4 regions of the Enterobacter cloacae complex sp. HYC042_NIDB genome follow, and region 4 is predicted to be linked to each of the others. Evidence: predicted binding sites of a transcription regulator. Region 4 holds the regulator's gene; each other region holds the start of a gene.
What was found. The regulator PurR, encoded in region 4, represses purine synthesis genes. The targets are predictions, from matches to a motif close to CANGCAAACGTTTGCNTG.

Region 1 (2,200 bases), 1.8 Mb from region 4:
CGCGCTTGAAATCCAGGCCCGGCACGCGCTCCGCCCACTGGCCGCAAACCAGTACGCGCACGTTCTGTTTCGCCGAGGTGATTTTCAGCGCTTCTTCGGACGCGGATGGCGCGATGATCACTTCGACAAACTGGCGGGAGATAATGGCCTGCGCGGTCTCGGCATCCAGCTCGCGGTTGAAGGCAATAATGCCGCCGAATGCGGAGGTCGGGTCGGTTTTGTAGGCGCGATCGTAGGCATCCAGAATAGAGGTGCTTACCGCAACGCCGCACGGGTTGGCGTGCTTGACGATAACGCAGGCCGGCTCGCTGAACTCTTTCACGCATTCCAGTGCGGCGTCGGTGTCGGCAATGTTGTTATAGGAAAGGGCTTTGCCCTGAACCTGCTGTGCGGTCGCAACGGAGGCTTCCTTGACCTCTTCTTCTATATAGAAGGCAGCCTGCTGGTGGCTGTTCTCACCGTAACGCATATCCTGCTTCTTAATGAAGTTCAGGTTCAGGGTGCGCGGGAAGCGGCCAGAAGGATCTTTGCTTTCACCGTGGTAGGCAGGAACCAGGCTACCGAAGTAGTTGGCAATCATGCTGTCGTACGCGGCGGTGTGTTCGAACGCCTTAATCGCAAGGTCGAAGCGGGTTTCGAGAGTGAGGGAGCCGTCGTTAGCATCCATCTCATTAATAATGGCGCTGTAGTCGCTGCTCTTCACCACGATGGCCACATCTTTATGGTTCTTCGCCGCGGAGCGCACCATGGTTGGGCCGCCGATATCAATATTCTCAACCGCATCTTCCAGAGAGCAGCCTTCGCGGGCGACGGTCTGGGCAAACGGGTAGAGGTTAACAACAACCATATCGATAGGCGCGATATCATGCTGTTCCATAATGCCGTCGTCCTGACCGCGACGGCCCAGAATGCCGCCGTGCACTTTCGGATGCAGGGTTTTGACGCGTCCATCCATCATTTCCGGGAAACCGGTGTAGTCGGACACTTCGGTTACCGGCAGACCTTTATCTGCTAACAGGCGAGCGGTACCGCCTGTAGAAAGCAGCTCCACACCGCGTGCGGAAAGTGCCTGAGCGAATTCGACGATACCGGCTTTATCAGAAACACTGAGCAGAGCGCGGCGGACTGGACGACGTTGTTGCATGGTAAATCCCCTGGATTTCACGATTACAGAGAGCGTTAGATGAATTTTCCAGCGAAAAACTCATCTAACACACCTGACGAGGCCTCCTTGTTAAGCGCGAGCATTTTAACGAAAACGTTTGCGCAACGCTCGCATATTTTCACTTTTTCGAAGCGCTGTGGATAACTCTGTGTGTAAAAGGGTATAAGGCGGGGTTTTGCTGGGGAATGCAGCAGTCAGTCATTTTTCTGTCATTTAACGGTTGCGGCCCGCGGAGAACTCCCTATAATGCGCCTCCATCGACACGGCGGATGTGAATCACTTCACAGTTAACCCGGTCGGTTGAAGAGAAAAAATCCTGAAATAACGGGTTGACTCTGAAAGAGGAAAGCGTAATATACGCCACCTCGCAACGGTGAGCTGAAAGCCGCGTTGCAACTGCTCTTTAACAATTTATCAGACAATCTGTGTGGGCACTCAAAGTGACATGGATTCTTAATGTCTTCGGACAATAAATGAATACCAAGTCTCTGAGTGAACATACGTAATTCATTACGAAGTTTAATTCACGAGCATCAAACTTAAATTGAAGAGTTTGATCATGGCTCAGATTGAACGCTGGCGGCAGGCCTAACACATGCAAGTCGAACGGTAGCACAGAGAGCTTGCTCTCGGGTGACGAGTGGCGGACGGGTGAGTAATGTCTGGGAAACTGCCTGATGGAGGGGGATAACTACTGGAAACGGTAGCTAATACCGCATAACGTCGCAAGACCAAAGAGGGGGACCTTCGGGCCTCTTGCCATCAGATGTGCCCAGATGGGATTAGCTAGTAGGTGGGGTAACGGCTCACCTAGGCGACGATCCCTAGCTGGTCTGAGAGGATGACCAGCCACACTGGAACTGAGACACGGTCCAGACTCCTACGGGAGGCAGCAGTGGGGAATATTGCACAATGGGCGCAAGCCTGATGCAGCCATGCCGCGTGTATGAAGAAGGCCTTCGGGTTGTAAAGTACTTTCAGCGGGGAGGAAGGTGCTGAGGTTAATAACCTCAGCAATTGACGTTACCCGCAGAA
Region 2 (2,200 bases), 1.5 Mb from region 4:
CAGGTCCGTTGAACCGGAGACCAGCACGCAGTGATCGATAGGGATCGTCAGCTCGCCGACCAGCGACAGGCTGGTGTGCTGCAGTAAATCGTAGACGTCGTTGATGGCACCGGAACTGGTGTTTTCAATCGGCACGACGGCGTAATCCGCCTGGCCGGTCTCAACCTGGTTAAAAATATCGGCGAATTTTGCGCAGCCGCTCTCAATAAACTCTTCAAAATGACGTGCGGCATACTGGCGTGCGGCCAGATGAGAGTAGGAGCCTTTAGGCCCGAGGAAGGCGATGCGCGCCGAGTGCGGGTTGGTTTTATTGAGATGCTGCTGGAGTAGCGCTTGCTGGGTCAGAACGGAATCTTCGATGATGAGCTGGAACAGCCGGGTGATGTAGTGGGCATCGAGGTGATGCGCTTTGCCGAGCTGGATGAGACGTTCCAGCAGATCCCGCTCGCGGTCGATGTCACGGACCGGACGATGGGAGTCCAGCTTAGCTTTGCCCACTTCAACGGCGAGGGCGCGACGTTCGGCCAGCAGCGCCAGTAATTTTTCATCCAGCGCGCTGATTTTTACTCGCAGATCCAGTAACGGGTTTTCCGGTGTCATAGTGTTGCCTGTCTCATTTTATCGTTATCAATAAAAAAGGCCCCCCGGTGTGGGAGGCCTTGTTGTTCGTCTTCGCATTCTTTATCACACGACGAAACGCCTCCCGTTCAGGGGAAGGTAAAAAAGAATGCGAAGAAGAACGGCGTAAGTTTCATAAAGTCATCCTGTGATTGATACCGTTAAAGTACCCGTACTGTTTTCACCCTGTCAATAAAAAACGCGCCCGAAGGCGCGTTGGCGGTACACTCAATTTAAAGGATTACTCTTCTTCAACTTCTTCCGCGAAGCTGGCGTCTTTCACCGACGTTGCGGCGCGACGGGCTTCACCTTTGTGTTGCACTTTATTGAGCTGCCGTTCCAGCTTGTTGATCAAATCGTTGATTGCGGTGTACATATCCTCATGTTTTGCGCTGGCGACCAGATGGCCGTTTGGAGTATTGATAGTTGCGTCAGCGATGAAACCCTGGGGCTCCTTGGACAGGATGATATGTGGATTAATCAAATGTGTTTGCCATTTATCCAGTTTGGCGAGACGGTCTGCGACGTGCTGGCGAATTGCCGGAGTAATTTCCATTTGTTTACTGGTAATGTTCATTGTCATAAATTTTACCTCTTGTCTTTCCGTCTTGGTGATTCCAGCATACCCGACCTAATGTCAAAATGTGTGATTTAGATCACGTTATTTTGTCGGTTTTTGTCAGGGAATCTTTTTTGTGAGGCAGGGCAGGAAGAGATGAGATTTACCTTGTGGAAGGTACGAATTGCGGTCATAGTTGACGGGATGTGTTGAGGCTAAAGCGCTTCAGCGGATGTCTGAATTGAATAAAAAAACGGCAGCCTTCGGGCTGCCGTTTTGCATTGAAACGCTATCACGTGTTGCTGCTGTTCGCGGCGATGATTTTCGCCACTTTTTCAGCCTGAGCGGTCATCTGCATCTGACGGTAAGCATTTTCCATCAGCTTCAGGCCGTCACGCGTTGCCTGAGTATCCGGGTAATCACGCAGCATACCTTCTACGCGGTTAACCACAGCAACCCATGCGCCACGGCGGGTATAGTATTCCGCAACGGAGTACTCATATTTCGCCAGACGATCTTTCAGGAACACCAGACGTTTGGTCGCGTCGGTGACATACTGACTGTTCGGATAGCCGCGCACCAGCTTGGAGAAGTCATTGAAGGCGTCGCGCGCATGCTGCGGGTCACGGTCGGAGCGATCTACGCCGAAGAAGCCCTGCAGGGCGCTGTCGTCCAGCGCCATGTTGGTCAGGCCGCGCATGTACATGACGTAGTCGATGTTAGGATGAGTCGGGTTCAGACGCATGAAACGATCGATAGTTGCCTGAGCCAGCGGCAGATCGGCATTTTTGTAGTAGGCGTAGATAAGATCTAACTGTACCTGCTGCGAATACGGACCAAATGGATAGCGATTATCCAACGCTTCCAGTTGCGTTATCGCCTGTTTCCAGTTACCGTCCTGCAACTTTTGTTGTGCAGTCGCATAGATTTCATTCGGCGGATTGTCAGGGACCTGTTCATTCGAACCGGAGCAGCCCACCAAAGCCAGGCTCAACGTGGCCGCTGCCACCAGATATTTCATGC
Region 3 (2,200 bases), 860 kb from region 4:
AGCATCTCTTCCGCCTGCGCCTGCTGGTCGGCATTGGCGTGCGGGAAGGCGACGCTGGTGCGCAGAATGCCGTCCTGATGCAGGTTATGCGTCAGCGGGTAAAACACCGTGCGGCCATCGTGCCCGCGGGCGCCTACCAGCGACACTTCGCCGCTAAAGTTGATGCCCTGCTCAACGATGCACTCGCCGTAGCAGTCGTCCGGCAGCTCGGCGGTGTCGCCTGCGCGCAGGCGCCACTGGCCGCGGCCGTCGTAGCCACCCACGCGGCGCTTCACGATCGCCAGTTCGCCCAGCATGGCGAAGACGTCATTCCACTCGCTTTTATCAGACAACAGCTGCCACGGGGCGGTTGCGAGGCCCAGCTTGTCGAACAGCTGCTTCTGCGTCAGACGGTCGGCAATGATCGGGAACACGTCGCGGTTCACAAAGGCGTTATGGCGCGCCAGCTCGCGGGTCAGGGCGGTTTCCGGCCAGCGTTCAATTTCGGCGGTGATTACGCTCTGATGGAACGGCACCGCTTCCGGCTCGGCGTCCAGCCCGACGGGCCAGACGGCAATCCCCAACGGTTCGCCAGCCTGACGCAGCATGCGGCCCAGCTGGCCGTTGCCGAGGACGCAAACCTGCTTCATGCCGCACCCCGCGGGTCCGGGTTATCCAGCACCTCGTCGGTCTGGGCTTTACGCCACTCCGCCAGGCGCTGGTGTAAATCTTTGTCGTGCGTTGCAAGAATTTGCGCGGCCAGCAGGGCGGCGTTCGCCGCGCCCGCTTTGCCAATTGCCAGCGTGCCGACAGGAATACCGCGCGGCATCTGGACGATGGAGTAGAGGCTATCGACACCGCTTAACGCGGCGCTTTGTACCGGGACGCCCAGAACCGGCACCAGCGTTTTGGCGGCAATCATGCCCGGCAGATGTGCTGCGCCGCCCGCACCGGCAATAATCACCTCATACCCGTTCTCTTCGGCGCTTTCGGCGAAGCTGAACAGTTTGTCCGGCGTACGGTGTGCGGAAACCACTTCAACGTGGTGCGGAACATTCAGGATTTCAAAGATTTCGGCGGCGAACTGCATGGTAGCCCAGTCGCTTTTGGACCCCATCACGATGGCGACACGCGCCGGATTATTGCGGGAAGACATGCGTCTTAAAACTCCTGTGGTGCGAAACACACTGCTTTCGAGGGCACAGAGAATAGCATGTTATACGGGCAAGGAAAACGGTTGCGTGGCTGAGAAACAAGCGAAACGACGAGAAAACGTTAAAACGGAAAAGCGATCAGTTCGACACCTTCCGGGGTGACTTTGACCATCGAACCCTCAGTGTGCCATGCGCCCAATACCACGCGATGGGCCGGTTCACCGTTGGCGCTCAGAGAATGCACGTCAGGGCGATGAGTATGACCGTGGATCAGCCACTGAACGCCATGCTTTTCCATCACGCTCACCACAGCTTGCGGGTTGACGTCCATGATGGTCAGGGATTTGCTGCTATTGGCGGCTTTGCTGCCCGCACGCATTCTGGCGGCGATGCGGTTGCGGATAAACAGCGGCAGGGCAAGGAACACCTTCTGGATCCACGGGGTGTGGACCTTAGCGCGAAACGCCAGGTAGCCGGTATCGTCAGTGCAGAGCGTGTCGCCGTGCATGATCAGTACCTTGCGGCCATAGAGATCGAGCACCTGCTCTTCCGGCAGCAGCGTCATACCGCTTTCGCGGGCATAGCGCTTGCCGAGCAGGAAATCACGGTTGCCGTGAATGAAGTAGCAGGGGACGCCGGAATCTACCAGCGTTTTAATGGCGGCAGCCATTTCACGATGCAGCGGGTTAGGATCGTCGTCGCCAATCCAGGCTTCAAACAGATCGCCCAGGATGTACAGCGCATCGGCGCTTTTCGCTTCACCGCGTAAAAAACGCAGAAAACCGGCGGTTATCGCCGGTTCTTCTGTTTGCAGATGCAGATCCGCAATAAAGAGTGTCGCCACGAATTACTCGCTGACGGTCACGCTTGTAATCACAACGTCTTCTTTAGGAACGTCCTGGTGCATGCCGCTGCGGCCGGTAGAGACGGCTTTGATCTTGTCAACCACGTCCATACCTTCAACCACTTCTGCGAACACGCAGTAGCCCCAACCCTGCAGGCTTTCGCCGGAGAAGTTCAGGAAGTCGTTGTCCGCTACGTTGATGAAGAACTGCGCGGTGGCAGAG
Region 4 (2,200 bases):
GCTCTCCCCCCGCGTAAATCAATGCAGCGCAGCCGTCAGGCCAGCCGCCACAATCAGCGCCAGCACAATAACGGTGGTGAACAGCGAAAACTTCAGATCGGAACTCATCAATTTTTCTCCTTTTAATCCCCCCACGAAAAGTGAGCTTGCTCATTTTTGCACAGTTTACGTCAAAAATCTTCCTGGATTTAAGCTGATAAACACTTTACCTCTTCCCCTTTTCATCAAGATAGGCCAAAATTCCACGCTAAATTTATTAGCGTACCGGCCATTGACCCCCTCCTGACGTCCCGTGTCGTTTTCCCGGCGTGCCGCAATTCAAAATTGCGTGATAAGGGTGAGAGAAGGCAAACGTTTACCTTCAAGTTTTTCAGGAGTTTAGGATATGGTCTGGAGTGACATTTAATGGCAACAATTAAAGACGTAGCAAAACGCGCAAACGTTTCCACTACAACCGTATCACATGTAATTAACAAAACCCGTTTTGTGGCGGAAGAGACGCGCAACGCCGTCTGGGCAGCGATCAAAGAGCTGCACTACTCGCCGAGCGCGGTTGCGCGCAGCCTCAAGGTTAATCACACCAAGTCTATTGGTCTGCTGGCGACCAGCAGCGAAGCGGCCTATTTTGCCGAGATCATTGAAGCGGTAGAAAAAAACTGCTTCCAGAAAGGCTATACCCTGATTCTCGGCAACGCCTGGAACAGCATTGAAAAACAGCGCGCCTACCTGTCGATGATGGCGCAAAAGCGCGTGGACGGCCTGCTGGTAATGTGTTCAGAGTACCCGGAATCCGTGCTGTCGATGCTGGAAGAGTATCGCCATATCCCTATGGTGGTGATGGACTGGGGCGAAGCGCGCGCCGACTTCACCGACTCCGTTATCGATAACGCCTTTGAAGGCGGTTACATGGCGGGCCGTTATCTGATCGAACGCGGCCACCGCGAGATTGGCGTGATCCCGGGTCCGCTGGAACGCAACACCGGCGCGGGCCGCCTGGCCGGTTTTATGAAAGCGATGGAAGAAGCGCTAATCACCGTGCCGGAAAACTGGATCGTGCAGGGCGACTTTGAGCCGGAATCAGGCTACCGCGCGATGCAGCAGATCGTCTCCCAGCCTCACCGTCCAACCGCCGTTTTCTGCGGGGGCGATATCATGGCGATGGGCGCCCTCTGTGCGGCCGACGAGCTGGGTCTGCGCGTACCGCAGGACATCTCCGTGATCGGGTATGACAACGTGCGCAACGCGCGCTTCTTCACGCCAGCGTTAACCACCATTCACCAGCCGAAAGATTCACTGGGTGAAACGGCCTTCAATATGCTGCTGGACAGGATCGTCAACAAGCGTGAAGAGTCACAGTCCATTGAAGTTCACCCTCGCCTCATCGAACGCCGTTCCGTTGCGGATGGCCCGTTCCGCGACTACCGTCGTTAATTTCATTGCGGAGCCAGTCAGTCTGGCTCCCGCAGCCACTCCCGGTTAAGCGTTTCGCTGTCCCCCAGATAGTCCAGCAGCCAGGCCATCGCCGGCGAGACATCATTTTGTTGCCAGGTGAGGCAGCAGGCCGCATCCGGGAACGGATTCTCCAGCGTTAGCTCAACCCACTCACCGGTGTCGATTCGCGGACGTGCAAAATGGGCGGGCACCATGCCTACGCAGAGCCCGGCGCTGAGGCACGTCGCCGACGATCCCCAGTCAGGGGCGACAACCCGCCGCTGGTTGTCCAGCAGCCAGGTAATTCGCTTCGGCAGCGAGCGGGAGGTATCTTCCAGCACCAGCGACGGCCAGCTGCGCAGCGTATCGTCGCTCAGCGGCCCTTCCGTCGCCGCCAGCGGATGATCGCTTGCCACCACGCATTTCCAGCTCAGCATCCCCATATCGCGAAAGGCGTAACGTCCCCCGACCGGGATCGCCTGGGTCGCGCCAATCGCCATCTCTACCCTGCCGTCCGCCAGCGCATCCCAGACGCCGTTAAACACCTCCTGCGAGACCCGCAGTTCTACGTCTGAGAAATGCCGATAAAAATCGACAATCATCTGCCGGGTGCGCTCGGGCTTAACGATGTTATCCACCGCAATGGAAAGGTGGCCCCGCCAGCCGTTCGCGATCTGCTGACACTGCTCGCGGGTGATCTGCATTTTTTTGATAACAGAACGCCCTTCCTTCAAAAACCACGCCCCTGCGGGCGTTAATTCAACATCAC

Region 1: the regulator PurR is predicted to act here: its motif matches at 1,252-1,269, upstream of purH (bifunctional phosphoribosylaminoimidazolecarboxamide formyltransferase/IMP cyclohydrolase).
Region 2: the regulator PurR is predicted to act here: its motif matches at 1,299-1,316, upstream of raiA (ribosome-associated translation inhibitor RaiA).
Region 3: the regulator PurR is predicted to act here: its motif matches at 1,206-1,223, upstream of purE (5-(carboxyamino)imidazole ribonucleotide mutase).

Annotation. Positions count from the first base shown of each region.
Region 1 covers NZ_CP109650.1:434,663-436,862, forward strand. The annotation lists gene purH (bifunctional phosphoribosylaminoimidazolecarboxamide formyltransferase/IMP cyclohydrolase) at 1-1,144, opposite strand, end outside; rRNA gene OKF39_RS02085 (16S ribosomal RNA) at 1,707-2,200, shown strand, end outside.
Region 2 covers NZ_CP109650.1:3,761,224-3,763,423, reverse strand. The annotation lists gene pheA (bifunctional chorismate mutase/prephenate dehydratase) at 1-600, opposite strand, end outside; Phe leader region at 631-756, opposite strand; gene pheL (pheA operon leader peptide PheL) at 708-755, opposite strand; gene raiA (ribosome-associated translation inhibitor RaiA) at 860-1,201, opposite strand; gene bamD (outer membrane protein assembly factor BamD) at 1,470-2,200, opposite strand, start outside.
Region 3 covers NZ_CP109650.1:1,362,324-1,364,523, forward strand. The annotation lists gene purK (5-(carboxyamino)imidazole ribonucleotide synthase) at 1-629, opposite strand, end outside; gene purE (5-(carboxyamino)imidazole ribonucleotide mutase) at 626-1,135, opposite strand; gene lpxH (UDP-2,3-diacylglucosamine diphosphatase) at 1,255-1,977, opposite strand; gene ppiB (peptidylprolyl isomerase B) at 1,981-2,200, opposite strand, start outside.
Region 4 covers NZ_CP109650.1:2,227,317-2,229,516, reverse strand. The annotation lists gene cydH (cytochrome bd-I oxidase subunit CydH) at 19-108, opposite strand; gene purR (HTH-type transcriptional repressor PurR) at 406-1,431, shown strand; gene punR (DNA-binding transcriptional activator PunR) at 1,449-2,200, opposite strand, start outside.